DNA from 4 places in the Marinomonas algae genome. Region 4 is predicted to be linked to each of the others. Evidence: predicted binding sites of a transcription regulator. Region 4 holds the regulator's gene; each other region holds the start of a gene.

What was found. Region 4 encodes sigma-54, which starts transcription at its own class of promoters, with help from an activator protein. Its sites were predicted from a motif close to TGGCACNNNNNTTGCTNT; they were not measured.
Region 1: a site for sigma-54 is predicted at 5,240-5,257, ahead of ACMUMQ_RS00420 (ANTAR domain-containing response regulator). Genes of this name have one in related genera too.
Region 2: a site for sigma-54 is predicted at 3,966-3,983, ahead of ACMUMQ_RS07580 (amino acid ABC transporter substrate-binding protein). Genes of this name have one in related genera too.
Region 3: a site for sigma-54 is predicted at 4,850-4,867, ahead of ACMUMQ_RS03480 (circularly permuted type 2 ATP-grasp protein). Genes of this name have one in related genera too.

The regions. Positions count from the first base shown of each region.
Region 1 covers NZ_JBLIXK010000001.1:94,209-101,945, forward strand. Annotated here, with positions in the region: gene ACMUMQ_RS00400 (ABC transporter ATP-binding protein) at 1-599, opposite strand, end outside; gene ACMUMQ_RS00405 (ABC transporter permease) at 634-1,605, opposite strand; gene ACMUMQ_RS00410 (CmpA/NrtA family ABC transporter substrate-binding protein) at 1,671-3,080, opposite strand; gene ACMUMQ_RS00415 (CmpA/NrtA family ABC transporter substrate-binding protein) at 3,407-4,597, opposite strand; gene ACMUMQ_RS00420 (ANTAR domain-containing response regulator) at 4,594-5,199, opposite strand; gene ACMUMQ_RS00425 (helix-turn-helix transcriptional regulator) at 5,411-6,031, opposite strand; gene ACMUMQ_RS00430 (HlyD family type I secretion periplasmic adaptor subunit) at 6,143-7,474, opposite strand; gene ACMUMQ_RS00435 (type I secretion system permease/ATPase) at 7,477-7,737, opposite strand, start outside.
Region 2 covers NZ_JBLIXK010000003.1:268,418-276,154, reverse strand. Annotated here, with positions in the region: gene ACMUMQ_RS07605 (cytochrome C assembly family protein) at 1-375, shown strand, start outside; gene ACMUMQ_RS07600 (HlyC/CorC family transporter) at 458-1,714, shown strand; gene ACMUMQ_RS07595 (NUDIX hydrolase) at 1,724-2,272, shown strand; gene ACMUMQ_RS07590 (DUF72 domain-containing protein) at 2,287-3,132, opposite strand; gene greB (transcription elongation factor GreB) at 3,292-3,765, opposite strand; gene ACMUMQ_RS07580 (amino acid ABC transporter substrate-binding protein) at 4,075-4,962, shown strand; gene ACMUMQ_RS07575 (amino acid ABC transporter permease) at 5,050-5,769, shown strand; gene ACMUMQ_RS07570 (amino acid ABC transporter permease) at 5,771-6,427, shown strand; gene ACMUMQ_RS07565 (amino acid ABC transporter ATP-binding protein) at 6,424-7,152, shown strand; gene ACMUMQ_RS07560 (mechanosensitive ion channel family protein) at 7,272-7,737, opposite strand, start outside.
Region 3 covers NZ_JBLIXK010000001.1:733,018-740,754, forward strand. Annotated here, with positions in the region: gene ACMUMQ_RS03460 (efflux RND transporter permease subunit) at 1-897, opposite strand, end outside; gene ACMUMQ_RS03465 (efflux RND transporter periplasmic adaptor subunit) at 909-2,096, opposite strand; gene ACMUMQ_RS03470 (DMT family transporter) at 2,362-3,243, opposite strand; gene ACMUMQ_RS03475 (FAD-dependent monooxygenase) at 3,523-4,713, opposite strand; gene ACMUMQ_RS03480 (circularly permuted type 2 ATP-grasp protein) at 5,052-6,506, shown strand; gene ACMUMQ_RS03485 (alpha-E domain-containing protein) at 6,509-7,453, shown strand; gene ACMUMQ_RS03490 (transglutaminase family protein) at 7,450-7,737, shown strand, end outside.
Region 4 covers NZ_JBLIXK010000006.1:171,829-179,565, forward strand. Annotated here, with positions in the region: gene ACMUMQ_RS10585 (ABC transporter ATP-binding protein) at 1-113, opposite strand, end outside; gene ACMUMQ_RS10590 (calcium/sodium antiporter) at 258-1,238, shown strand; gene lptC (LPS export ABC transporter periplasmic protein LptC) at 1,238-1,816, shown strand; gene lptA (lipopolysaccharide transport periplasmic protein LptA) at 1,800-2,309, shown strand; gene lptB (LPS export ABC transporter ATP-binding protein) at 2,310-3,035, shown strand; gene ACMUMQ_RS10610 (RNA polymerase factor sigma-54) at 3,111-4,583, shown strand; gene ptsN (PTS IIA-like nitrogen regulatory protein PtsN) at 4,601-5,050, shown strand; gene ACMUMQ_RS10620 (HPr family phosphocarrier protein) at 5,060-5,329, shown strand; gene mgtE (magnesium transporter) at 5,338-6,693, shown strand; gene yjgA (ribosome biogenesis factor YjgA) at 6,700-7,233, shown strand; gene ACMUMQ_RS10635 (YhdP family protein) at 7,329-7,737, opposite strand, start outside.

The DNA.
Region 1 (7,737 bases), on a different contig from region 4:
TCAACATCATGAGTAATCATAATGACGGTGTTATTTAGGTCTTTTTGAATTTCCATCAAAGAGTCTTGAAGATGTGCTCGCGTTAAAGCATCCAGTGCACCAAAAGGTTCATCCATTAATAGAACACTTGGCTCCATTGCCAACGCACGCGCAATACCTACACGCTGCTTCATACCGCCTGAAATTTCATCAGGGCGTTTGTCTGCTGCATGAGTCATATGCACAAGCTCTAGGTTGTGCATAATCCATTCATGCATTTCTTTTTTAGATTTTGTCTTCTTGAAAACCTGCTTAACCGCCAATTCAACATTTTGGTATGACGTCAACCAAGGCAACAATGAGTGGTTCTGGAAAACAACCGCACGCTCTGGGCCTGGGCCTTTTACCTCTTTTCCATCGAGTAAAATACCGCCTTCCGTTGCATCATAAAGACCGGCAACAATATTCAGAACAGTAGATTTACCACAACCAGAGTGACCAATCAGGGAAACAAATTCCCCTTTATTAATTTTTAAACTGACATTATCAAGCGCTTTGAACGAACCTTTTGGGGTTGGAAACTCGATAGAAACTTTACTGATATCCAAATGGGTTGACATATTTCTCTCCTACTTAGCCTTATCTAGTTAACCGTTAACGTAATACTTGTGTTTTATCCCAAGAGACAAAACGCTGAACTACAAGCATGGCTCGGTCTAATAAAAATCCGATAAAGCCAATCATCAACACCGCCACCATAATTCGCCCTAGCGAGTTTGAACTACCGTTTTGGAATTCATCCCAAACAAACTTACCTAAACCTGGGTTTTGAGCCAGCATCTCTGCTGCGATAAGAACCATCCAAGCAATACCTAAAGACAAACGAAGTCCGGTAAACATCAATGGGATAGCAGAAGGGATAACAATCTTGATGACATGAGTCATCCAATTCAGGCGCAATACTTTTGACACGTTTAACAAGTCTTTCTCTACCGCTGCCACACCAACGGCCGTGTTAATCAAAGTCGGCCACATGCAACATAACGTCACCGTAAACATAGAGGTTAGGAAAGATTTCGAAAACATTGGGTCGTCTGTAACATAGGTCGCACTCACAACCATGGTGACCAAAGGTAACCAGGCAAGCGGCGAAACCGGTTTGAATACTTGAATAACCGGATTAAGAGCACTGTAAACTGAACTATTAAGACCAATTAAAATACCAAGTGGAATGGCAATAAGACTCGCCAACCCAAAACCTGCCAATACGGTATAAAGGCTTGTAAATATTTGATCAAAAAAGGTTGGCTTACCTGTGTAATCTCTTAACTTACCCACATAGCTAGGATCTTTCGCTTGGCGCGCTTCTATACGTTTTTCTTGGCGCTCGTAAAACGCTTCTTCCTTAACTCGTTCGTTTTGATGTTCAGCCACAAGGCTATTCCATTGCTCGTATACAACAGATGGCCCAGGAAACTCCCCTAAAGAAGTATGAACTCGGCTTGCACCAACCTGCCACAACGAAATAAAAACCAAAATCCCAAAAAGAGGAAGCAACAAGCTTTTCAATGAAATGCTTTCTACTTTGTCTTTCAATGACGCTATGGATAAGCTCGGTATATTCATATTTCTCTCTCACTCTGTTTAACAAAATAAGACAGCCTGACTGACTGTCTTATTATTCGCTTTACTTATATTTGGTCGTCGCCTTTCAAACCAATTTCAAAGCTTTTCAAGTAATCATTTGGTTTTTTACCGTCATATGTAACACCATCGATAAAGTCACTTTGTGGCGCTTTGAAACCATCTTCTGTTTCAAAATCTGGAAACTCAGATGCCACCATCAAACCATCTTCGATCAAAGCATTCGCCGCTTGAGCATAAATGTCTGGACGGTACACTTCTTTCGCTACGTTCATGAACCATTCATCTGATTTAGGCTCTGCAATTTGTCCCCAACGACGCATTTGAGTCAGGTACCAGATCGCATCACTGTAGTAAGGGTAAGTTGCGTTATGACGGAAGAATACGTTGAAGTCAGGCACTTCGCGCTTGTCGCCTTTTTCATACTCAAACGTCCCTGTCATACTGTTAGCAATAACGTCGTAATCGGCACCGACATAATCACTACGAGACAAGATTTCTACTGCTTCAGGACGGTTAGCATTGTTATTTTCATCCAACCATTTCGCTGCACGGATCATGGCTTTTACAACACGAATGTGTGTATTTGGATACTCTTCTGCCCAATCACCACTCACACCAAATACTTTCTCTGGGTTGTTTTTCCAGATTTCGTAATCGGTAATAACTGGAACACCAATACCTTTAAATACTGCTTGCTGGTTCCAAGGTTCACCCACGCAGTAACCGTGAATGGTTCCAGCTTCCATTGTTGCTGGCATCTGCGGTGGCGGTGTTACTGACAACAAGGCATCTGCATCAATCTGACCACTTGTATCGCCTTTCGCTGGCGCATAGTAACCAGGGTGAATACCACCAGCTGCTAGCCAATAACGTAATTCATAGTTGTGAGTAGAGACAGGAAACACCATTCCCATTTTGAAAGGTTTGCCTTCTGCTTTATAACCATCGATAACAGGTTTTAGAGCACTGGCACTAATTGGGTGAACAGGCTTTCCATCAGGGCCATTTGGAATGTTCTTTTTCATCTCAGCCCAAACATCATTGGAAACTGTGATGCCGTTACCATTCAAATCCATACTGAAAGCCGTCACGATGTGAGCTTCGGTTCCGTAACCAATCGTCGCGCCCAAAGGCTGACCCGCCAACATATGAGCACCATCCAACTGACCATCAATCACTCGGTCTAATAGTACTTTCCAGTTTGCTTGTGCTTCTAACGTGACATACAAACCTTCATCTTCGAAATAGCCTTTTTCATATGCAATTGCTAATGGAGCCATATCGGTTAATTTAATAAAACCAAACTTCAGCTCTTCTTTTTCTGGGTAACCAAGCTCAGCATGAGCAACCCCAGACAAAAGTGCAGATCCAACCAATAAAGAAACACTGGCTTTCTTAGTTGAACGTACTAATTCCGGCAAAGATAAAACCGTTTTCAAAGATCTCATACTCATAACTATGCTCCACTTGAGAAACGTAAAAAAAACAAAAAAGGCGCATGCGAATCACAATTAATGTGTCCACAGGCGCCTTTGCCATTCATAAACAGCTCTACATTGAACTGCTAATAATGTGGGTGACAGTTAGGCATCGTTGCCAACTTCACCAAAATTTTATTAAAACTTGATATATAAATAGAAAGCACTTTATATGCCAAAAAACACAAACTATTGATACACAATGCTTTTTAAAGAATTAAAGCGAAAAACATGCAGCTTTTAATAAAAAAATCACTAAACCGTGCTCATTTCTTACGCACTACGCACCATAAAAAGACACGTTATTCACTAAAGCCTTTCAAAATACCTTCCGGGTGCAAAGAAACATTTCCTGTCGATACAGCTTCTAACCAATTGGACTCTGCTGAAGAGCTTAAACGCCAAGAATCATCTTTCTCTACATCAAGTCTTAACGCTTTATAATAAAGGTCTTTGCGATACACCTGCTCAGCCACTTCATTCAATGAAGGAACCTCTTCTAGTTGCTGCCAACGGTGCATTTGCGCCATCACCCACAACGCGTAATTTGGTAATGGCTTATTAATCTCACTTCCAGAAAAGCGCTGATAAGCCTCCATCGGCCAATCGAACTGACCTTTGGGCTTAATCGCACTAAAGCCGTAAACCAATTGTTCAACAGTACTGTTTAAATAATCCGGATGACTTAATATCTCTAATAGCTCGGTTTGATTTTCCGCTTGATCCACCCAAGCACATGCCTTTTCTAACGCTCTAATAATGGCTAAATGGGCTGATTCATTCTGCTCCGCCCACAAGGAATTTACACCAAACACTTTTTCCGGCGTACTTCCCCAAATTTCATAGCCTGTAACCAACATATGGCCTACGCCCTGTTCAACAGCAAGGCTATTCCAAGGCTCACCCACACAATAACCATCTATCTCACCAGACTTAAGTGCGTCGAGCATTTTTACTGGCGGCACAACAGTAATTTGTACATCTTCATCTGGATTAATGCCCACACGGCTCAACCAATCTCGTAATTGATAATTATGTGATGAATAAGGGTACACAATCGCAAAACGCAGAGGCGCATCTTGCCTATCTCGATTATCGATCAGTTTTTTGAGCGCCGCCCCCGTACGAATATCTGCAGCTGACCCAGAATAATGCTGAAGCTGATCATAAAGAGCATTACCAATGGTGATACCATTTCCGTTATGGCTTACAGTAAAGCTGGTTTGCATCGCTTTTTTGATGGTACCTATTCCTAACGTGGCTGCTATCGGCATAGAAGCCAACATATGAGCACCATCAAGTACATTAAACGCTACTTTGTCACGAATACTCGCCCAAGATGCCTCTTTAGAGAGCTCCACATCGACACTCTCCGAAGCGAAAAAGCCCTTCTCTTTTGCGATAACAAAAGGAGCGCAATCTATTAATGGAATAAATCCAATACGAACAGTCCCGTTATGCAAAGGTGTCGTATTCTCTTGTTTTTGACTCACTTTGCACCTCCCATGAGTTCCATTACCGATATAATGTTACGTGCGACATCTGTCATACGTTGGCTGCGGTCCATGGCTAACTTTCTTAATGCTTTGTAGGCGGCGGGTTCATCACATTGCTGATGTTTCATAATTAAACCTTTCGCTTTATCAATAAGTTTTCTGTCTTCTAATTGGCTTTTGACTGTTTCCAATTCCGACCTTAAGGCGTGAAATTCACGAAACCTCGCAATAGCAACTTGCAACAGTGCTTTGACACTTCCGCTATTAACACCATCAACTACATATGCACTGACACCAGCTCTGATGGCTGCCTCAACATGTCGAGAGTCATCTTCTTCGGCAAACATAACAATTGGGCGAGGATTATCTTGAGTAAGGCGAGACATATTTTCCAATATATCTCGATCAGGAGATTCAATATCAATAATAACCATATCAGGTTGATATTGATTAACGGCTTCCGTTAGGTTTTTGGCATTTTCAAGACGCCTAATGACACGATAGCCACTGTCTGTCATTGCTTGCTCTACAATGGCTGCTCGGGCAGGCTCATTATCAACAAGCATGACAGTTAACTCTTTCTCTGGGGGCGCAGACATAGTGCACTCTCTTAAAAAATATAAAAATATACTTTTATATACTGCAAGATATGCGCCATTTTAAAGCCTGAAAAGAAAGACAATATTTCATAAAATCCCTGTATTAACAGGGATATATAAAAAATAAAGGGAGAAATAGAAATCTAAAGAAAATAAAAGACCCAATTTGGTGCAGAGAGATTAAGCTAAAGTTCCAAATTGGGGTGCACTGTTATTGGTTTTGAGCCAGTAAAGCCAAGGCTAATCTGTCTTTTGTATTGGTTTTTTTGAAGATAGATGTCAAATGAGCTTTTACTGTTCGTTCTGTAATCCCCATCTCATTTGCTATATCTCTATTTGACAATCCTTGAGCAACTAATTGCGTCACACTTAACTCTCTATCAGATAGCCCCTCAAGCTCACTTTCATAAACAGCATTGACAGCAGACTGTGAAATCAATTGTTGAATGAAAGCTTTTCCACCCCAAATTTCTCCTGAATCAACAACCGACAAAACCAGAGACAATTGTTCTTCACCAATATAAGGAGCGCACTGACCACTAACACCAACAGAAAAAAGCCTTAATGCGGCCGCTTGGCTCGATTGATTAGGAAAAACAATGACTTTCTGATGTGGAAACTCTGCACGCAAAGCAACAACATCCTCTACATTTTTCGCAAACCCATCATCTGCTAAGTAAATAAAGCAATAATGAAAATCTGTGGATAGGCTTTGTAATGATCGACGAACTTCTTCTCCGCTTTTAACTCGAAATAAATCTACATTGGTATTAACTATTTGATTCCAATGTGTCCATACGGCGTCATCTGTATTCCAACATAATATTTTCAAAGCAGATCTCGTTGTGTTATCAGTTCCAACTAAAATGATTCTAACCAGTAGAAAGCATTGCCATTGTTAACATTTGTTACAGCTTAAGAATTACAAATTCTATTTTTGTAATTATCTTTCTCTAAGGGCGTTATTCTTGGCTTTCAATATTGGTTTCAATAGGTAATCAAGTAAGGTCTTCTTACCCGTAATAATGTCTACGGTAGATTGCATACCTGGAATAATAGAGAGTTTTGAATCATCGCTTCCTAAATAGTTTTTATCTGTTCTCACGCGAACAAGGTAAAAACTGTTTCCTTCTTCATCCAAAATTGTATCCGCACTGATGTTTTCAACCACACCATTTAAGCCACCAAAAATAGCGAAGTCATAAGCAGAAAGCTTAACAACCGCATTAAATCCAGGTTGAATGAAACCAATATTTTCTGGTCGAACCTTCGCCTCAATCAATAGAGAATCTTCAATTGGAACAATCTCCATCATATTGACGCCCGGCTTAATAACACCACCAACCGTATTGGTTTGGATTTGTTTTACAATCCCTTTAACTGGTGATCGTACCTGAGTTCTCGATACCTTATCCTCAAGTGATACAGTGTTTTCTCTTAATTGATCCAACTTGCTTCGTACACTAGTTAACTCTTCTTGTGCTTCCGTTCTAAACTGTGCATCACTTTCCGCTAATTTACTTTGTGCTTCTTTAAGTGCAGAACCCGCTCGAGGAATAGCCAACTCCGTTGCTTCTAAATCCCCTTTAAGCTGATTCACTTCCCTTTCAAGTTGAAGCAATTCCACTCTAGAAACGGCACCTTGCTCAAACGCAGGGCGAGTCAAATCTAACTCTTCCTTTGAAAAGGCATAACTTTGTCTTAAGTTGTCTAGCTTCGCTTGCAATTCAACTATTTCTTGTTTCTTTTGCTCTATTTGCTGCTGAAAACTCACCTGATTCGTTCGCAACGACTCTATTTTGTTCTTATATAAATCCAGTTCTCGCGTGACAACTAAGGGATATTGTTCTAACGCATCTTGGTCAAATTCTGGCTCAACACCATAAGATTCAGCTTGAAGTCGAGTTGCTCTAACCTGCAAGTTAATATATTCGGCTTGTCGTTCACGCAAAGTGGAGAGTGCTTCTGTATTCTCAATTGTCATCAAGATTTGGCCTTTTTCCACCACTTGGCCAACTTGTGCATTAATCTCTTTTAGAATACCACCTTCAAGGTTTTGGATTTGCTGTACTTGGCTCGAAGGAATAACCGTACCCTCCCCTACCGTCACTTCATCCAATGAGGTGTAATTCGCCCAAACAAGCGCAACTGCGATAAAGATAAAGATAACCCAGAGAATAATGCGCCCACCTCTAGGGGTTCTAAGCATAAGAGCCGCATTACGGTCTGTTAAATACTCTAAGTCATTTTGAGATATTTGATTTTTGTTACTCATTATTAACTAACCTTCAACTTGCCTTGACGGAGCGCTTCATGCACTTGTGCTTTTGGACCATCCGCAATGAGTCGACCATTGTCCATAACAATAATGCGATCAACCATATCCAGCATAGAGGCTTTGTGTGTAATCAAAATAAGAGTCTTGTCCTTTACCGTTTCCATTAAACGACGCTTCATTCGTGACTCTGTCGTATTATCCATTGAGGCAGTTGGCTCATCTAAAATCAAAATCGGCGGATCAAACAAAAGTGCTCGAGC
Region 2 (7,737 bases), on a different contig from region 4:
GCTTGCGGAGTTGGCATTTTGCTGGCAATTCAAGAATACCAACTCAAACATCACAAACTAAAACAGCTATTAAGAGTGCCCCCTCTGCAAGTTTTAGAACAGCTTATGTTTGAGTTCATTTGGGCCGCTTTTGTATTGTTAACCATAACAATAGCGACAGGTTTTTATTTCATCGAAGACATGTTTGCTCAACACCTTGCTCATAAAACCTTCTTCACCATTATGTCTTGGTTTGTTTTTGCAGGACTTTTGTTAGGTAGGCACATTGTAGGGTGGCGCGGACAACTAGCCGTAAAACTTACGCTAAGTGGCTTTTTTCTGTTAATGCTTGGCTACTTCGGTAGTCGTATTGCATTGCAAATTTTGCTTCATTAATCACAATTAGATCAAAGTAGTTTGACAGTCAGATCTTAAGAACTAATAATCCATTTATCTAAATAATTGAGGCGATCCCTTTTTGAACGAAGTACCCTTAGGTATTCTTGGTGGAATACTTTTCTGTCTTATCTTACTTTCCGCTTTCTTTTCGAGCTCTGAAACAGGAATGCTGTCGATTAACAAATATCGCCTGAAGCATCTTGTCAAAAGCAAGAACCGATCTGCAATCAAGGTAAACACCCTTCTTGAACGCCCTGATAGACTTATTGGCGTTATTTTAATTGGTAACAACTTTGTCAACATTCTAGCTTCCGCAATAGCAACCATTATTGCTGTTCGCTTATGGGGCGATGCCGGTGTAGCAATAGCCACAGCGGCACTTACTATGATCGTATTGATTTTTGCCGAAGTTACGCCGAAAACATTAGCCGCTATCCACCCAGAAAAAATTGCTTTCCCAGCCTCTTGGGTGCTCGCTATTTTATTAAAAGCACTCTACCCACTTGTATGGTTAGTTAATGGCTTATCTAATGGTCTGTTACGCTTAATTGGCGTTCACGCCTCTCAAAACAAACAAGACACATTGGATTCCGAAGAATTAAGAACAGTTGTAAACGAAGCCAGTGGACTGATTCCTGCAGCCCACCAAGAAATGTTAATTTCCATTCTTGACCTGGAAAAAGTTTCTGTTGAAGACATTATGATTCCTCGAAACGAAGTTGTCGGCATAGACATTGAAGACTCAATCGAAGAGATCATCGAACAAATTTGCCAAAGCAGACACACCCGAATGCCTGTCTACAACGGCGAGATCAATAAAATCATTGGTATTCTTCACGCACGACACGCTGCAATGTTCTTGCGCGACCCTACACCATCCAAAGCCGCATTATTAAAGGCAACACTTGAACCGTATTTCATCCCTGAAAGCACTTCTCTAAACACAGTGCTTCTCAACTTCCAAAAAGACCATCAACAAATGGGCGTAGTGGTGGATGAGTATGGTGATGTCCAAGGTATTGCCGCTCTAGAAGACGTACTAGAAGAAATCGTTGGCGAATTCACCCCACCGACTCAGGATGAAGAAGAGGAGATACAAACACTAGATGATGGCTCCTTCCGAATAGAAGGCTCCACTCACATCCGCGAGATCAACAAAACACTCGATTGGCACCTGCCTACTGATGGACCCAAAACACTAAACGGCCTAATCATAGAAACATTGGAATTCATCCCAGAACACCCTATCAGTTTATGGGTTGGCCACTATATGATTGAAATCCAAGAGATCGAAGACAAAATTGTGAAATACGCTAAGCTCCAACTAAAGCGATAAGGAAACATAATGAGATTTTGTTCCCAGTGCGGCCACTCAGTCAACATGGCGATACCGGCCGGAGACAACCGAATGCGGGCAATGTGCCCAAGTTGCGGGAACATAGATTATGACAACCCAAACCTTATTACAGGCACCATTCCTCTTTATGAGGGAAAAGTTCTGTTGTGTCGACGCAATATTGAGCCTCGCCTAGGGTTTTGGACTTTACCAGCTGGTTTCATGGAAAACCAAGAAACCACCAGCGAAGGCGCACTAAGAGAAACCCTAGAAGAAAGCGGCTCAGTCGCTAAATGCTTACAACTTTTTAGCATGATAAGCATCCCTCATATCAATCAGATTCACCTGTTCTATTTAGCCGAATTAGAAAAAGACGACTTCCATCCGACAGAAGAAAGCTCGGAAGTAGCACTGTTTGAATTAAAAGACATCCCTTGGAATGAGCTTGCGTTTAGCAGCGTTAGCAAAACATTAAAGCTCTTTATTCAAGACCATGAAGCTGGGCACTATGGTTTTCATGACGACGTCATTCTAGTCGATCAGCTTTGTTCAAAATAAAAAGCAAACACCCCCTACCAAAGCGCAATTTGTTCCTGAGAGTCTGGCAATAACAAAGCTGGCTGATAATCAGGGACAAGCAAATTTACCTTTTCATCCAGTCTTGCAGCTAATGTTGGCGCAGCAATATTATCGGACGAGTGAACAAACACAAACGGCTGTAATCCTTCTTTCAACCATTGAGACAATTTTAGCGCCCATTGATCTAGCCAAACCTCATTTAACGATAAGTCTGGATGACCAATAAAGCGCACAACTGGATGTTGAGCGGTAGCAACTGGATGACAAGGCACTCTTGGCTTCTTTCTCTGAGCATCAACCAAGCTTTCACAATAAGCTGGCGTGGAAAAAATAGGCCTTGAGTCCATCACTACTCGATTAACACCTGCATTCGACAACCCTGCAAGTAGCCCCTTCTCAACCACTCCTTTATCAAAGAACGACAAATGCCGAACTTCAACGGATAAAGGCACCTCTAGCTCCCACAAATCACACAGAGACAATATCTTTTTCAGCGACTCTCCAGCACAAGACGAAGGAAATTGAAGCATAGTGGGGCCTAGCTTTGACTGCAAAGGTACAAGCGATTCCATAAAACTCAACCAATCTGCAACGACTTCTCCCCAAGAACGCTCATTTAAACGATGAGTTATCTCTTGAGACACTTTAAAACAAAAGCGAAAGTCGTTATTCACCATTTCATACCAACGCTGCAACTGGGCTTGATCGACTTTTGTGTAAAAAGTACTACCGACTTCAACGGTGGGAAAAATGTCTGAATAGCGCCCTATTCTTTCAGAGGCAGGAAGCGAACTTGGATAAAGCCAGTTTGTCCACGCAGGGTGTTGCCACTGCGCCATGCCATAATAAATTCTCACGACTCTATAGATCGATATTCAATCGCCTCAATAAAATATGCTTTATCTCCTGCTGCGAGATGAATAGTCACGTCATCATTTAAATCTTTGAAACGATATCCACACCGCGTAGAACAATTAAATAAATTCTCTTTTAAGCGATTATTTCTCATATTGAATATCCAAAACATACCAGACCTTATCTCCTGATGGAGCACGAACAACAAGCTCGTCATCGACTTGCTTTCCTAGACACGCCTTGGCCATTGGGGAATCAATCGATATGTAATCATCACGACCGTAGATTTCTTCCCCTCCAACAATACGAAAACGCAATGTGTTTTCGTCATCATCCTCCAGCATAACCCATGCGCCAAAAAACACTTTCCCATCTTGCTGAGGGTGATAGTCAACTATCTGAATATCTTCTAGAACTTTACGCAGGAAACGAACTCTTCTGTCTATTTCCCGCAGGCGACGCTTATTATATTGATAATCAGCATTCTCAGACCTATCACCAAGCCCCGCAGCCCAAGTCACTATTTCAGTGATTTTCGGCCGTTCCTTCCGCCATAAAAAATTAAGCTCATCCTTGAGCTTTTGATAACCTTTACGGGTAATTAGCTTTGCTTGCACAGCTCTCTCCAAAACTCAAAACATTAAAGTTGACGCGAGAAAAATAAAATCACCTTTTATAACTTCAACATATTTACATATAACCAAACAGCCTATTTTGGTGCACACACCTCAGAAAAAACACAATGAAGCACCACACAACAACACAACACAACTGCACACCCTTCTCTTAGCGAGAAACCTCAGATAATACAAGCGATTGGCATAGTCTGTGCTTTTATAAACAACAACATTAACTCATTAATAAATTCGAACATTTTTTATACAGAGCCATTAACTACTAAACTTAAAATAGAGAAAGGATCAATAATGAAAAAATTTATTATTAAAACCGCTATTTCACTATGCGCTGCAATAAGTATCACCGGCACCGCCTTTGCTGACGCTGGAGATTCACCAACTCTAAAACGAATCATGGAAAGAGGATACGTCACTATTGGGCACCGAGAAACATCCGTCCCTTTCTCATATATCAGTGACTCGGAAGAGCCTATCGGTTATTCAATAGACCTTTGTCTCAATATTGTTGAAGCAATAAAAACAGAATTAAACAACGATAAATTAACAGTTAAATACGTACCTGTAACAGGGCAAACACGTATCCCATTAATTGCAAATGGCACTATCGACCTCGAATGTGGCTCAACCACCAACAATTTAACACGCCAAAAACAAGTAGCTTACTTATCAACAACTTTTATTACCGGAACAAAGCTCGCAAGCAAAAAAGCAACTGGCATAACTGAAATAGAAGATCTAGACGGAAAAATCATTGGTATGTCTGCTGGCACCACAAATGAAAAAGCCCTAAAAGAAGCTATTTCTAACCTTGGGATTGATGTAGAAATTGTTACAGTAAAAGATCATAGCCAAGGTTGGTTAGCACTTTCTACGGACCGAATTGACGCTTATGGTTCTGACGATGTTCTGTTATACGGCTTAATATCTAAATCACAAAATCCAAGTGACTATCACGTAACTGGACGATTCCTATCATTTGACCCATATTCCGTTATGGTACCACGCAACGACTCAACATTTGAGCGTCTGGGCCGTGTTGTAATGTCTGATTTAATGAGATCAGGAGAAATGGAAACTATATACAACAAATGGTTTGCTCCAGGACCTACAAACATCAACATGCCACTATCAGATCGCCTAAAAGGTGCATTTGATACTCAAGCCTACCCGCACTAACCATTCACTATCCATTTAAAGCTCAACCTTTCAAGTGTTAGGCTCTAGCTGCCATAGCACTTGAAAGGTTCATTATGAGGAAAATCCATGCAGTACAATTGGGACTGGGGGATTCTTTTTAGAGACCCTTATATTTGGTGGCTAGTAGACGGACTACAATGGACGTTAATGATCGCTCTCTGCGCTTGGGTTATAGCATTTTCCCTTGGCTCTATTTTAGGGATAATGAGAACCTCCACTAATCCATACTTACGCTTTATTGGCTCTGCTTACGTTGAACTATTTCGTAATGTGCCATTATTGGTTCAGCTCTTCCTTTGGTATTTTGTGTTTCCAGAACTACTCCCAGCAGATGCTGGAAGATGGGTAAAGCGAGAAATGCCCATGCCAGGCTTCACAACTACCGTATGGGCTCTAGGTTTATACACAGCCTCTAGAGTTTGTGAGCAAGTACGCTCAGGTATCGAGGCAATTGGTGTTGGCCAACGAAATGCTGGTCGAGCAATAGGGCTCTCAGAAACAAAACTATATATTCATATCCTACTGCCTAATGCATACCGGATTATCATTGCTCCTCTCACTAGTGAGTTTCTGACAATCTTCAAGAACTCATCACTTGCCCTAACAATAGGTGTAATCGAGCTCACTGCAATGACACGACAAATTGAAGAATATACATTCCAAGGATTTGAAGCTTTTACAGCCGCAACAATCATTTACAGCGTAGTTACCTTCATTGTCATGGGTATTATGCTTTACCTTGAAAAGCGCCTGTATGTTCCAGGCATGATAGCAGCGGAGAAATAGCATGGGTGATTTCGATTTTGCCGTAATATTCAATAATCTCCCATTTCTATTCGAAGGGATGAAAACAACACTCTTATTAACTGTAGCCGCTATCGTTGGAGGGATTATTATAGGAACAGCGCTTGCAATGATCCGACTAGCAAAGATACCAGTATTAAGTTGGGCTGCCGCTGCTTATGTTAATTTCTTTAGATCTCTGCCATTAATTCTTGTCATTTTCTGGTTATATTTTTTAGTTCCATTAATTTTAGGTCGCCCTGTTGGTGCATTCGCTTCAGTTCTTGTTGCGTTCATTCTATTCGAAGCAGCTTATTATTCAGAAATTATACGAGCGGGTATTTCTAGCATACGCTCAGGCCAAGTTGCTGCAGCCCGAGCCATCGGAATGACTTATTCACAAACAATGCGATTTGTTGTTCTACCTCAAGCCTTTAAGGCAATGATTCCTGTACTACTGACACAAGCAATTATCCTTTTTCAAGATACTTCATTAGTTTATGTTGTGGGATTAAAAGACTTTTTAGTAAGTGCTGAACTCATTGCTAACCGCGATCAAAAATTAATCGAAATGTTTATATTCGTGGCTGTTGTCTATTTCACAATCTGTTTTGCAGGTTCAATGCTTGTCAGCCGCTTACAAAGGAAATTATCAAGATGATCAAAATCGAAAACGTCAGCAAATGGTACGGCTCATTCAAAGTTCTGAATAATTGCACAACTTCCATATCCGAAGGTGAAGTTGTTGTGGTTTGCGGGCCATCTGGGTCAGGAAAAAGCACTTTAATCAAAACAGTTAATGGTCTAGAGCCTATTCAAGAAGGAGAGATCATTGTTGAAGACACAACCGTTTCAGATAAAAAGACTAACTTGAACCAATTACGCTCTCGTATTGGCATGGTGTTTCAAAACTTCGAATTATTCCCTCATATGAGCGTATTAGAAAACGTTAAAATTGGACAACAGAAAGTTCTTGGTCGCTCCGATAGTGAGTCTGAGCAAAAAGCAATCGAGCTATTAGAGCGCGTAGGACTAGCCAATCATGCTTCTAAATTCCCAGCTCAACTATCTGGTGGGCAACAACAGCGTGTTGCAATCGCTCGAGGTCTTGCTATGGACCCCATTGCAATGCTTTTCGATGAGCCAACCTCTGCACTTGATCCTGAAATGATAAACGATGTTCTAGATGTAATGGTGGAGCTAGCTAATGACGGCATGACTATGATGGTTGTAACCCACGAAATGGGATTCGCCAAAAAAGTAGCCGATCGAGTTGTGTTTATGGATCAAGGATCCATTGTCGAGGACGCACCAAAAGATGAGTTTTTTGGGTCACCTAGAAGTGATCGAGCACAACTATTCTTATCTAAAATCTTATCCCATTGATTAAAAGCATATGTAGGTAGAATTAAGGAAAGAAGAGATTTAAATTCAACTTACACACAAAAATGCCGCCAAGCAATCATAATCACTTGGCGGCATTTTGAAAGCAAAGAGCTTAGATATTACGACTCTTGCTTGTGAAGATGTACATCCATTTGAGGATAAGGAATACCAACACCACGCTCATCAAATGCATATTTCACTTTCTCTAAAACATCTGCACGAACAGTCCAATAATCTGCTGCATTCACCCAAGGGCGTACAACAAAGTTCACAGAACTATCAGCCAATTCAGACACTGCAATAGTGCATGCAGGGTCTTTTAAAATACGTTCATCAGCAGCGATAATTTCTTCCATGATTTGCTTAGCCAGACGAATATCTGCGTCGTAACTAATACCAATAACCAAGTCTACACGACGAGTTGCTTCACGAGAGAAGTTAACAATTGAGCCACCCATTACCGCTGAGTTCGGAATAATCACAACACGATTATCTGTTGTTTTTAAATAAGTGTGGAACAATTCAATACGATCTACCGTACCCATTTGACCAGCGCCATCAATAAAATCGCCACTTTTGAAAGGG
Region 3 (7,737 bases), on a different contig from region 4:
ATTCGCCCCTGAAGACAGCATCACAGCAAGACCAGAAGCAGGATGGCCATTTAAGCGACCAATGTTGTCATAAGACTCACTGCCAATCTCAACCTTCGCTACATCACTCAAGCGCACTGTCGCACCACTGTCGTCATACGCCAATATGATGTTTTCGAACTCTTCCACTGTTTGCAGCTTGGATTGCGCTGTCACAGTAGCGTTCAACTCTTGGCCATTGATAACAGGATAAGAACCAATACTACCTGCAGCTACTTGAGTATTCTGAGAACTGATAGCTGAAGAGATATCCGATGGCATCAAGTTGTATGAAGCAAGCTTCAGAGGGTCCATCCAGACTCTCATGGAATATTCAGAACCAAAGACACGTATGCTACCAACACCGTCTACACGGGCGACAGCGTCTTCAATGCTTGATGTTAAAAAATCAGAAATATCGTAAGCAGAATCTGTGTCTGTTTCGTCGTAAATAGCCGCCACCAAAAGAAAGTCGGAATTCGACTTAGTCACAGTTACACCGCTGTTCTGCACGGACTCTGGCAAGCTAGATGTTACTTGCTGGATTTTATTCTGCACCTGTACTTGAGCAATATCCGCATCCGTACCTTGTTCAAAGGTCACCGTAATACTTGAGCTACCCGCCGATGTACTGGAAGAAGAAAAGTACAACAAGCCATCTAAGCCAGTTAGCTGTTGTTCTAAAATTTGCGTCACACTGTTTTCAACCGTCTCTGCCGAAGCACCAGTATAGTTAGCAGAAATACTCACCGAAGGCGGCGCAACATCAGGATACTGAGAAATCGGCAAAGTCGTTATCGAACCTAAACCGGCCAGCATGATGGCGATGGAAATAACCCACGCAAAAACGGGTCGATTAATAAAAAACTGAGCTAGCATTGCAACACTCCTTAGTTTGCAGACGCTGTAGCGTCAGTTTTATCTGAGAACGAGCCAGTTGCCGAATCAAATATTACTTCAACAGGATTCACTTCACTGCCTGTTCTCACCTTCGTACTGCCTTGAACAATGACTTTATCGTTAGCACTCACACCGGAAGTCACAAGCCATTGGTTACCAATTGCTCGGTTAATTTCCAGCATGTGTTTTTCTACGACATTACTTGAGTTCACAACGTAGGCATAAGGTTTTCCTTTAACGTCTCTAGACACACCTTTTTGTGGGATCAATAAACCATTGCTGTCTGTCGCTTCATGGATTTCACCACGTACAAACATACCAGGTAACAATAGATTGTCCGGATTTGGAAACTCAGCTCGCAACGTAACACTACCTGTAGACTCATCAACACTCACTTCACGAGCTTTCAGCTCGCCGTCGTACATGTAAGTCGTGCCATCTTCTAAAGTAAGCGACACTTTATCGCTACCGATTTCAAACTGGCTTTCAGTGTGCAACAAAGAACGCTGCTTCAACTGATCCAAACTACTTTGTGATAAATCCACATAAATAGGGTCAAGTGAACGAACGGTTGTCAGAGCCGTTGTCTGGCTCGCAGTTACCAAAGCCCCCACCGTCACTTCAGAAATCCCAATGCGACCATCAATCGGAGAGGTGATTTTAGTGTGCTCTAAGTTGATCTTAGCGCTCTCAAGTGCCGCTTCTGCTTTCTTTTGGCTTGCAACCGCTTCAAGGTAAGCAACATGAGCATCATCACTGTCAGACTGAGAAACGTTATTTTGCTTACGCAACTGCGCATAACGTTCGTCTGTTTGCTTTGCAGAAACCAAAGTCGCGTTCGCAGACTCTAAGTCCGCTTGCGCTTGCTTATAAGAAGACACATAAGTGGAATCATCAATTAAATAAAGGACATCGCCAGCACTCACTTGCTGACCTTCATCAAACAATCTCTGCTTAACCAAACCGCCTACTTGAGGGCGAATTTCAGCGGTTAAACTTGCTGTTGTTCTGCCTGGTAGTTCAGCTTTCAATTCAACACGTTGTGGTTCAATCACTACAACCCCAACTTCAACCTTTGGAGCTGCCTGAGCCACAGGAGCTGTCTTTACTTCTTCTTGACACCCCGCTAAAAGCGCTAACAGTAGAAAACCCGAAGCGTATTTTGATTTTGTGAGCATTGATTTGAGTTCCTTTTAAATTAAAAAATCGTTGGCATAACTATAATGTATAGCCATACCCATAATGTAGGATGAAACGTGTAAATGAATGTAAATCGACCACTTTACTGCATTTAATATGATTTAAGTTTTTGCATGATTAATGCCACTGAATAACAAAACGCCAAACTTCCCTTTTTCTTCCATTATTCAACCACCAACAACCTCGCAATATAAACAGCTTTTAATTAATTTAGGAGAAATAGACTCTTTTTAATATAAGGTATTAATGCTTCTTAAATATCCCTTTTATTTGTGACCAACGGCTTACCAACATGGCAACAAATATTAAAAAGCACCCGAATACCTGACCGATTGTCATTACTTCATCAAACCAAAGCACAGCAAAAATCGCAGCCCAAACAGGCTCCAAATTCATAATGACGGCACCGTGACTAACAGGCGTCAAACTCAAACCATAAGTTTGTAATAAATAACGCAAACTTGTTGCAATTAATGTACTGGCGAAAAACCATCCAACAACTTCTAGCTCAACACTCTGAGGTAGGCTCTCTGTCAAAAATGATACGCAAAGCAACAGAACGCCCGCTGCACTTAATTGAATACTGGTCAGCACCAAAACATGCATACGAACGAGAAAGCGTGACAGAAGGTTTAGCTGAAAAGCGATACCAATTGCCGTTCCAAGGAAATATAAATGCGCCACTTCAAAACTCAAACCATTGCTTAGCGCTAAAAACGCCAACCCAACAACAGCCACTGGTAAAGCAACCCAAATACTCAAAGGGGGACGAACACCAAATACTAAACGACCGATAATCGGCACAAACACTACGCCAAGACAGGTAATAAAAGCCCCAACGCCAAGGTTCGTTCCTTTATCCAAACCTGTTATCCAGCTCATCATTGCAACGCCCATCACAGCACCGATCATAATCGCTTGCTTGACGTCTCCCCACTGAATAACACGAAAGTATTTTTGCCCAACAAGAAACAGAACAAAACCCGCTATCAGAAAACGAGCACCCATAAAAAACAAAGGTGGCAATCCTGCTAACGCCTCTTTGGAAAAAATCCATCCAAAAGCAGCCAAAACCGTCACTAAAACCAATATCCATTCAGCTTTAAAACCAGAATCTTGTCTCACTCTAATTCCTTAGTAATCAATAACGCTCTGAGGTAAAAGCCGGTGAGTTTAACAATAAGAAGAGAAATAAAAACAGGAAAGAAAAAGAAAGCGAATAAAAAGCCCACTCAGCTTCTCACATTCAAGATATGAAGGTTTCAATACTCTGATTTAAATTGCCTTTGCCCAACAGAATAGCCAAAGCAATGGCTGGCAAAAGGAAATTTAAAAGCCGTAAAGTCTGAGGTTTCCAGATTGTTTTAAAAGAAAAATTTGATCAAACAGTAATAAACATGTTTTTTATAATTGATTAACATCATAACCATAAACGGGATCTAACTTTGACTGGATGAGGTCTGGTGCAAATTGAGAAGCAGCTTTTAACGCCTTAAGTTTCATTTTCCCAACAAGTCCACCGTGCATGTGATACAAGCCCGCATTGGCTTTGGACATTTTTTGAATCTTGGTCGCTCGTGGTTTACGGATTTTCTCATACTCGATCAATGCATCAGAAAGCCTGTGGTCTGCAACACATTTCACCAGAACATAAGCATCTTCAATTGCCATAGCAGCCCCTTGCGCCATAAAAGGCAACATAGGGTGGCAAGCATCTCCGAGTAATGCCACACGCCCTTGATGCCAAGTAGGCAGCTCATCTCGACCATTTAATGCCCATAAAAAGCTATTGCTTGCTGCAGACAAAATCTCTGTCACTTCAGGATGCCAATCAGAAAAGCTTTGCTTAAGCTCTGCGACATTCCCCTCCTCGCGCCATGATTCAGAAGTCCAATCATCACGTTCTTCTACTGCGACAAAATTCACATATTCACCACCACGCAAATAATAGCTAACGAAATGGCGATTCGGACCAACCCAAACACACGCATCAGGCTGAACTTTCACCTTCAACTCACTGACCGGAACAATCCCGCGCCACGCGACTTGCCCCATGAAAGTCGCTTTTTCATGACCTAACATTTGTTCTCGTACAGTGGAGTGAATCCCGTCTGCGCCTACCAATAAATCCGCAGCCAACGTACGACCATCATCTAAAGTAGCCTGAACGCTCTTTTCTGCTGTCTCAGCGTAATGAGTCATATTGGCACTTAAGATGAACTCAACACCTGCTGCCTTGCAACCATTTACTAATACACGATGTAAGTCTGCTCTATGCAAATGCCAATAAGGAGCACCATAACGATGAATGGCCTGATCCGCTAAAGGAACTTTTAGATAGTAATCACCCGTTTTATAGTCACGCATTGAAGCATGCTGTGGCGTAAAGGCATATTGGCTCAATTCGGTTTCCAACCCCAAGTGTCGCAATACTTTTAACGCATTTGGGCTTATCTGTAATCCAGCTCCCACCTCGCCAAAGCACTCAGCCTGTTCCAAAACCGTGACGTGGATATTCTGCTTCGCAAACGCTAATGCAGCGCTTAAGCCACCGATTCCAGCACCGACGATTATAATGCGACTAACTTGGCTCACTTATCTTCCCTCTCTTAATGCGCGATAACAGCGTCAACTGAACAAGCGCACCATGATAATGAATTTATTTCGCTGTAAAACAGACCTAGATCATGAAACGAAAAACCATTTTTCGCCATTATACAGACAAACAGTATGGCGCGATCCTTGCTTTGAATATTGTTAATAATGCGTCGTCATTATGTTAATTGAATAAAAGCGATACTTTGACCATCCTTGGTCTAACCTTGTACAGCAAAGACGTCTCCCAAAGATGGGGCGGGCGCACAAAAAAAGTACACCGACATGTGCAAAATTAAAGCACACGCCTCCAGGATAATGTAGAGAACGAGGTATACATGGAAACACTAACAAGCCAATACCAATCATCAGATTTTTTTGATGAATTAATTGATAAAGATGGAACACCAAGATCACCAGCAAAACAACTTTTAGGCTATTTAGACAGCTTATCTGAAGAAGAACTAGAAAAGAGGCGAACAACAGCCGAAGCCACCATACAAGAAATGGGCATTAGCTTCACGGTGTACACAGAAGAAGGCAACATAGATAGAGCATGGCCCTTTGATATTGTCCCCCGAACCATAAAAGCATCAGACTGGAAAATAGCAGAAGCGGGACTAAAACAACGTCTCAAAGCACTCAACCTCTTCATCGACGATCTCTACCACGACCAAAACGTCATCAAAGACGGCATCATCCCAGAACACATCATCAAAGACTCCAAAAACTTCAGACCAGAATGTGTCGGCGTATCACCTGCTTACGGTGTTTGGGCGCATATTTGTGGCACGGATTTAGTTCGCGATGAAAATGGTGATTTCTTTGTTTTAGAAGACAACCTACGCGTCCCATCTGGTGTATCTTACATGCTAGAAAACCGTGCCATCACTAAACGTGTATTACCGGAATTATTCGAGAACGAATCCATACTACCGGTCGACTCATACACCTCTCAATTATTTGATACCTTGGTGTCTTTGTCCCCTAGAGACATTGAGAATCCAGAAATCGTGGTTTTAACACCCGGCATATATAACTCAGCCTATTTCGAACACGCCTTTCTTGCTCAGCAAATGGGGGCAGAATTGGTGGAAGGCAGCGACTTGTTTGTCGACAGCGATGACTGTGTTTACATGAAAACCATTGATGGCCCAGAACGTGTCGATGTAATTTACCGTCGTATCGACGACCTCTTCATTGACCCTGAAGCCTTCGATCCAGAATCTGTTTTGGGTGTCGCTGGGCTCATGCGCGCATGGCGTAAAGGCAATGTGGCTCTTGCCAATGCACCCGGTGCGGGCGTAGCCGATGACAAGGTTGTCTATGCTTATGTTCCAGAGATTATTCGTTACTATCTAAACGAAGAACCAATTCTGAAAAACGTTGAAACCTTCCTGTGCGATGATCCAGAACAACGTGCTTATGTGTTGGAAAATCTGGATAAATTAGTAGTAAAACCTGCGAATGAATCTGGTGGTTACGGCATGCTAGTTGGCCCACACTCAACGAAAAAAGAGCAAGCATTATTTGCAGATTTGATCACCAAGCATCCAAGAAATTATATAGCTCAGCCTACGCTCAAACTATCAACGTCTCCCACGCTAATCTCCAAAGGAACATTAGAACCTCGCCATTTGGATTTGCGTCCGTTTATTTTGCAAGCCAAAGACTCTTATGTCACAACGGGTGGCTTGACCCGCGTCGCAATGAAAAAAGGTTCCTTGGTCGTTAATTCGTCACAAGGTGGTGGTAGTAAAGACACTTGGATCGTTGACACTAAGGGGGAATAATTATGTTATCTAGAGTTGCAGAGCGTTTATATTGGAGCGCAAGATACTTAGAGCGCGTTGAAAACACCGCCCGTTTAGTCAGCGTTTATGATGACTTACTGTTCGACCTACCAAACGACATCAATGTGTCTTGGTACAACCTGATTGAAATTCTCAGTGGCGAAGACACCTTTGAACAGCGCTACAAGGTAAAAGACGAGCGCAATGTCGTGAAATTTTTGCTCGCTGATGACACCAATCCAAGTTCTATTTTGTCTTCTCTCAAAATGGTTCGAGAAAACATCCGAACCACTCGCGACGTGGTGCCTAAAGAAACCTGGGAGTTGATTAACGAACTAGATCTATACGCTCAGAAAAATATTAAACAAGGCATTAACCGTTCAGAGCGCCACCTTTTCTTGAACACCATCATTGAAGGCTGTCAAAAAATCATTGGCCTTTTTGCTGGCGCGATGAGCCGAGATTCTGGCTGGCATTTCTTGATCATGGGGCGCTATTTGGAGCGCGCAGATATGGGAACTCGTATTCTAGATGCCGCCGTTTCCTTAATGTTGCAATCAGATCAAGAAGCCAGAATTCAACTTGGCCAAGTAACTTGGTCGAAAGTCCTCAAATCTCAAAGTGCTTACTTTGATTACCGTCGCACAGTCAGAACCTCAATCAACGGCGCAAAAGCCACAACCTTTTTGATGAACGACCCATGCTTCCCACGCAGCTTGGATTATTGCTTCGGCCAAATCAGTGAAGCGGCAAAAAAACTGCCTCGTTCTGCACTAATAGTTGCTCAAGCAAATAAAATTTTTGAATTTAAATACCCACTTTCAAGTTCGGAAGATCTAAACGAAGACTTCCACAACCACCTTAACGAATTACAAATCGCCATTATTGAAATTAACCATAAAATCACAGAAAACTGGTTTCAATTTAGGCAGGGAGACGCTGCATGACCATTAGAGTCGCAATACAGCACAAAACCACTTACGAGTTTGACCGCTTTATTAATGTCGCCCCTCATGTTTTAAGACTACGACCTGCGGCACATTCTCGTACCAAAATTCACGATTATTCTTTAAAAGTTTTACCGGAAAAGCACTTTATCAATGTGCAACAAGACCCTTTTGGAAACTTTCAGACACGCTTAGTGTTTCCTGAAAAAACCAATAAGCTTGAATTTATCGTAGAAGTAATCGCCGACATGACGGTGATCAACCCATTTGACTTCTTTGTGGAA
Region 4 (7,737 bases):
ACCGCTGTAATTTTCCCTTTCGGGATGGTAAGTGAAATATCTTCATAAATAACACGACCGCCTCGGAAGAAGCTGAGATTTTTAACATCTATATAAGCATCAAGCGCTGACATACATTTTTTATCCCTACAAAATATCCCCAGATACTACCACCGCCCTTCTATAAATAAAATCAAAGCAAAGCAAATTCAATTTGTTTGTCAGGTCAAGTCTTGAATTTCAATCACAAACCTCATTAAATGGTACTCCCTGAATTTATGAGTACTTTCCACATCATGTTGCTATCTTCCATTGCGCTTATCGCAGGTTTAATTCTTTTAGTCATGAGCTCCGATAAATTCATCGAGCACTCAGCGTTAGTCGCCGAAAAACTTAACGTAAGCCCAATGGTAATAGGTATCACGTTGGTTGCTCTTGGTACTTCCGCGCCTGAGATGGTTGTTTCTGCAATTGCAGCATTTGATCAAGCCCCAGAAATTGCAGTTGGAAATGTAATTGGCTCTAACATCGCCAATATCGCTCTGGTTTTCGGAATCACTTTACTCTTTTCATCTGTTCCTATCGCAAAGGGTTTAACAACGAAAGAAGTACCCCTCGTTCTGGCCATCACCTTCCTTGCTGGTTACTTACTTTACGATCAAGCTTTGAGCGTATTAGACGGCATCCTTCTGATCTTAGCCTTCATCATAATTTTGAGTATCTTATTAAAGGGCAGCAAAGATCTTGAAAGCGAATTAAAAGACGAACTCCCAGAAGACGACGGCTCACCAGTCGTTAAATCCCTAATCATTGCCTTAATTGGTTTAGCTGTTTTAATTGGCAGTTCTAAACTCTTGGTGTGGGGAGCAATTAACATAGCAACGGCACTTGGCGTCAGTGAGCTCATCATTGGACTATCTATCGTCGCTATTGGCACCAGCTTGCCAGAGTTAGCCGCCTCAGTGAGCAGTGTAAGAAAAGGTCACCATGACATCGCCATCGGTAATATCTTAGGTTCCAATATTTTCAATTTGGCAACGGTACTGCCTTTACCTGCGTTAATTGCGCCAGGCATTATTGATGCCAACGTAACTAATCGAGATTACCCTTGGGTATTGGCTTTAACAATCGCCCTTGCGTTCGCTATTTATGTTTTCAAAAAATCTAAAACCGGCAGCATTCCACGCTGGATTGGATTACCGCTTCTTGGATCTTATTGTGTCTATCTATTTATAATTAGCTCAGGCAGTTCGATCTAATGTTTAAATTTGAAAGCACAGCTACGCCTAAAATATTATTATTCGCTATCTTATTGATTGCTGGTGTAGCTGCTTTTCTATGGCATGAAGCTTCTCCTCAAAGAAGTCTAATACCAACAGATTCTTTAAGCAGCTCTCCGGACTACTTCATTACTCAGGTAACCATCAAAGAGTTCAATCAAAATGGAGAATTAATCGAAACCCTCAATGCGAAGCAAACGCTGCATTATATTGATGACTCTAAAACACTCCTTGATTCTCCAAGCGTTGCACGAAAATCTGAGTCAGGCACTTGGAGCGCAAAAGCAAATAAAGGCATCATTCATGATGGAAGTAATGATATTCTACTCACAGACAAAGCTGAAGCCGTTAAGACATACCTTCAATCTGAAGACATAAAATTGAGCGCAGACAGCATACATTATTTAGATAAAGATCAATCACTAACAAGCCAAGGAAGTCCGATGCTAGTCTCCACACAAGGAGAAGCTTCCGCTGACAAAATTACGACCTATATCAATTCAGAAGAAGTCATCATGACAGGATCTGTAAGAGGAACATATGAAACACTTGATTAATATTAGCGCTTTGCTAATTTCAACTTTATTAAGTCAATACACTTATGCCTTACCAGACGACATAAATAAATCCATAGAAGTTCAAGCTGATGAAGCCTCTTTTAACCAAAATACTGGAGAAGCCATTTACAAAGGCAATGTCTTCATTAAGCAAGGCTCTATTGAAATACAGGCACAATATTTAAAAGTTGTAACTGATATAGAGACAAAAAAATTCAGTCGCTTAGAAGCCTTGGGGCAACCCGCAAAATTTAGCCAACAAATCGATTCAACTGGCAACACTGTTACCAGCAAAGGCAATAAAATCCATTACTCTATCACTGAATCCAAACTAGAAATTATAGGCAATGGACAGTTAAGCAAGCTAAACAACTTTATATCCGCCGACTACATCCTTTACACTATTAGTGATGGAGCCTTTAGTGCAGAAAAAAAAGGCACAGGCAGAGTATCAATGACGTTTCAACCTCCATTAGTTGAGGAAACAAATTAAATGGCCCTTCTAGAAGCTAAAAACCTAGCAAAGAGCTACAAAAAACGACAAGTAGTAAAAGATGTTTCCATCTCAGTTGAGTCAGGGCAAGCCGTTGGTTTGCTTGGCCCTAACGGCGCAGGCAAAACCACATGCTTTTATATGATAGTTGGAATGGTTGCCAATGATGCAGGCGGCATATTTATCGATGGTAAAGACATCACCAGTAACGCCATGCACACTAGAGCACAAAAAGGTATCGGCTACTTACCACAAGAAGCCTCCATTTTTAGAAAAATGTCTGTTGAAGACAATATTTTAGCGATTTTAGAAACACGCAAAGAACTCACAAAAGCCCAGAAAAAATCCAGGCTTGAAGATTTATTAGAAGAATTTCATATTACCCATATCAGAAAGAACTTAGGCATGGCCTTATCTGGTGGCGAGAGACGCCGTGTAGAAATTGCACGAGCACTAGCAATGAATCCAAAGTTCGTTCTCTTAGACGAACCCTTCGCTGGTGTTGACCCTATTTCTGTTGGCGATATCAAACTTATTATTAAACACTTACAAGAAAGCGGCATTGGCGTTCTAATCACAGATCACAATGTCAGAGAAACCTTAGACATCTGCGATAAAGCTTATATTGTGGGTAACGGATATATCATTGCTTCTGGTGATGCCAGTACAGTTATTAACAATGAACAGGTAAAAAAAGTCTATTTAGGTGACGACTTCCGCCTGTAACCCCTTATCATTACTGCAGAAAGGGAGTAGTATGCATAACTCGTTCCAATTCACTCAAATAAAAAGAGTTGCTCCATGAAGCAGTCTTTACAGTTAAAACTCGGTCAACAGCTGACCATGACACCTCAGCTACAGCAAGCGATACGTTTGTTGCAGCTTTCTACGCTGGATCTTAAACAAGAAATTCATGAATTTCTTGAGTCAAACCCTCTTCTTGAACTTGACGATGACGAACAAGGGCAAGTAGAAGCACCAGCCAGCATCGAATCCAAAAGCACACCAGAAACACCTGATGTCAATACAAGTGAAGAAGCTCGTGTTGAATCAGAATGGACAGAAAGCATTCCTGAAGAGCTCTCAATAGACAGCAACTGGGATGACACCTATCAAAGCTCTGCCGCGATCAGCGACAACAATAGCTATGAAGGTGACGGCGACTTCGAAAGCCGTAATGCGCCAGCAGAAAGCATACAAGACCACTTAATCTGGCAATTAAATTTAACTCACATGTCTGATAGAGACATTGAGATTGCATACGCAATCATTGAATGCGTACAGCCAGATGGTTACCTAAGTATTACACCAGACGATATCTGCGAGTCTCTTTCTATCGAACTAGAAGAGCTTGATATAGAAGAGGTCATGGCCGTCCAACATAGACTGCAGCGTTTTGATCCTATTGGTGTTTGCTCTACCGATCTACGAGACTGCCTCTTAGTTCAGTTAGAAGCGTTTCAAAACCATCCTTTATACAAAAGCACGCACAACTTGATTGACAATTATTTGCCACTTCTCGGTAGTCGTGACTTTGCGCAATTAAGCAGAAAAACAAAGCTCAAAGACGAAGCTCTCAAAGAAGTTGTTAGCCTAATACAGCAACTTAATCCTCGTCCAGGCTCTGTTATTGATGCAGACGATACGGACTATGTCATTCCAGATGTTTCTGTCAAAAAGCGCAATGGCAGTTGGCAAGTAGAGCTAAACAACGACGCTTTGCCGCCAGTCAAAATAAACGAAACTTATTCTGCTATGGCTAGCACCGCCTCAACACCCGAGGACGCGAGCTATATTAAGACATCATTACAAGAAGCCAAGTGGTTCATGAAAAGTCTACAAAGCCGAAATGAAACCCTTCTGAAAGTTGCCAGCTGTATTGTAAGCCGTCAAATTGACTTTTTTGAATTAGGTGAAGAAGCCATGAAACCCATGGTACTTCACGATGTAGCAGAAGAAGTCGGCATGCACGAATCAACAATATCTAGGGTGACAACTCAAAAATACATACACACACCAAAAGGTATTTTTGAACTTAAATATTTCTTCTCTAGCCATGTCAATACAGCATCTGGCGGAGAATGCTCTTCTACAGCGATACGAGCCATGATTAAAAAGCTAGTAACAGATGAGCCAGCGAAAAAACCTTTAAGCGATAATAAACTAGCGACTATTTTGGCAGACCAAGGCATACAAGTTGCCCGTCGTACTGTCGCAAAATACCGCGAGGCGATGAACATACCGCCATCCAATGAACGCAAGCGATTGATCTAAACGGACACTATTTTACCATGCCATTAAAATCATTATTGAAAGCAGAACTTGTCTTTGCAAAACAAGAGATTGTCAGCAAAAAACGCGTTCTTGAGAACTTAGCGGAAGTCGCATCTAACAAACTGCATTGCGATAACGAAGCGGTTTATGACGCTTTATTAGGCCGAGAAAAACTTGGTAGTACTGGTATAGGAAATGGTATAGCCATTCCTCATTGCCGTTTGGAGTCTGCTAATCATACGGCAATCGTTGTAATGTCATTACAAAATCCGATTGACTTTGATGCTATTGACAAAAGAGCAGTAGATTTGATCTTCGCCCTCATCGTTCCACCTCACGAGTGCGACTCTCATTTGTCGACATTGGCGCAAATTGCAGAATTAGCACAATCGCCACAATCTTTAGATAAACTAAGAACCGCTCAAACAAACGAAGAGCTATTCAATATATTTGATTCGTTAATATAGGAAACATGCATGCAAGAAGAGTCTATTACTATCATCAACAAACTTGGCTTGCATGCTAGAGCAGCAGGAAAGCTTGTTGAAACAACTTCTCGCTTCTCCTGTGATATTACCATCGAAAAAGAAGGTCGTAACGTCGACGGAAAAAGCATTATGGCAATGATGATGCTCGCTGCAGGAAAAGGCACCGAAATTCATATTAAAACCAATGGAGATGACGAAGAAGACGCTCTAAAAGCCATAATAGAACTGATCAATAATCGTTTTGGTGAAGATGAGTAACACTTTATATGTCAGAGAAAGCAACTCTAACTAATCATCTGCAGACAGTCACCGAATCTCTTGAATCCGGTGCCACCATGCAAATCCGTTATTTACTTAACGGTGCGCTACCTGCGCAGGACGTTGCTCGATTACTCGAATCCTCCCCGCCTAAAGAGCGAAAGCTTTTATGGGAGCTAATTAACTCAGAAAACCAAGGCGAAGTACTACAATACCTAAGTGAAGATATCGGCGCTCAATTCATGAAAAACATGGATACCGAGCGACTGATAGAGCTCTCGGAAAATTTCGAAAGCGATGACTTAGCCGATTTATTACAACACCTACCTGAAACCGTTGTAAAAGAAGTTCTTGCGTCCATGACAACGCAAGACAGAATGCGTGTTGAAGCTCTCTTAAGCTACTCGGAAGATTCTGCCGGTGGCTTAATGAATACAGACACAATAACAATACGTCCAAACATAACGATTGATATTGTATTTCGCTACCTAAGAAGACACGACATTCTCCCTGATATGACAGACAACCTGCTGGTTGTTAGCCGATCTGACCGCTTATTAGGCACACTTCCTCTCACAAAATTATTAGTGTCAGACACCAGCGATATCGTTCGGGATATCATGGAAACAGAATACACCGTCATTGAAGCTGAAACACCTGCCAGCGAAGTAGCGCAATTATTTGAAAAAATGGACCTTGTTTCTGCCCCTGTTATTGATGGAAAAAGCAAAAAGCTTCTAGGGCGAATCACGATCGATGACGTGGTTGATGTCATTCGAGACGAAGCAGAACACTCAATGCTAAGCATGGCTGGTCTTGATGACGACGAAGATACATTCGCCCCTATTATGAAAACAACAAGGCGCCGCGCTGTATGGCTAGGAGTCAATTTGGTGACGGCGTTTATTGCCTCTTATGTCATTGGGTTATTTCAGGATACACTAGACCAAGTTGTTGCTCTCGCCATTCTCATGCCTATCGTCGCCAGTATGGGCGGTATCGCAGGCTCTCAAGTTCTCACATTGGTAATACGCGGCATCGCGCTCGACCAAATAGGCACCACCAACACTCGCTGGTTGTTAAACAGAGAGCTCATTGTTGGCCTTATTAATGGGCTTTTATGGGCAACAATTATTGCCGCTCTCACCGCACTTTGGTTTGACAATATGAAGATTGCCTATATCATTGCGGGCGCGATCATCATTAATCTTTTATTTGCCGCAACGACAGGCACACTTTTACCGATTTTATTGAAGAAAGTCGGTATAGACCCAGCTCTTGCCGGAAGCGTAATCCTTACAACAGTAACCGATGTTGTTGGATTTCTTTCCTTCCTTGGCCTTGCTACCATCTTTTTAATATAGGTTCCCATGACAGACTTTGATCAATTTGAAAATGAAGACGACATTCCTAAAAGCAAAACCCAGATCAAGCGAGAAATGGAAGCTTTGCAAGATCTTGGTAAAAAGCTACTTAAGTTAAGCAAAAACCAACTTAAGAAAGTTGAAATGTCTGACACATTACGCGATGCCATTGCAGAAGCAGAAAGAATCAAACACCACGAAGCATCACGAAGACATTTACAGTACATAGGCAAAATCATGCGTACGGAAGATCATGAAGCGATTGCTCAACGAGTGGCTTTATTTGACTCCACCTCAGCCGCATACAATAAGCTTTTTCATCAATTAGAAGCCAAAAGAGACGCTTTAGTCGGTGAAAACAGTAAAGAGGTTCTGTCTCAATATCTAGACGAAAATCCAAACATGGAAGACATACAACTACTTAGACAGCTTATTCGCCTATCTCAGAAAGAAGTGTCACAAGGAAGCAACACAACCAACCGTAAAAAGCTGTTTCGTTTTTTACGTGAAGCAGAAGAAAAACGCTTAGGCCTTAAGTAACACCTAAAAAAATAAGTCATAAAAAAAGCTCTAACTATGCAAATAGCTAGAGCTTTTTTTATGTGAGACAAAGAGCCTCCAAAAGTAAAACTTAGTTACTTTTTCTCCAAAGGTCGATACTTAATGGGCGTAATAACCGGATCATTAAACGAACCTTCTACTTTGTATTGAACACTGGTCACCTTAGACAATTGATCACCAATCAATTTATCCGTAATAAAGAGCAAACCGGCAATTTGAGGCGTGGAAAGCAATAAGCCAGCGAGAGGTAAAGTGCCTGTTAACGGAAAAGTTGCCGTCAATTTCTCATCTAATGTTTCATTTACAATGTCCGCCTTCCCTTCTACAACCAACTCTGCAGAAGGTGCGACAATCTTGATTGGCTTCGTTGTCGTCAAAATCCCTTTATTTAAAGACAACACTCCATTGAAATCATCATAGGTTAACCCAGGTTCGTAAATATCAGAGAAGTCCAACACTAACCTTCGGCTCAAAGCACCAATA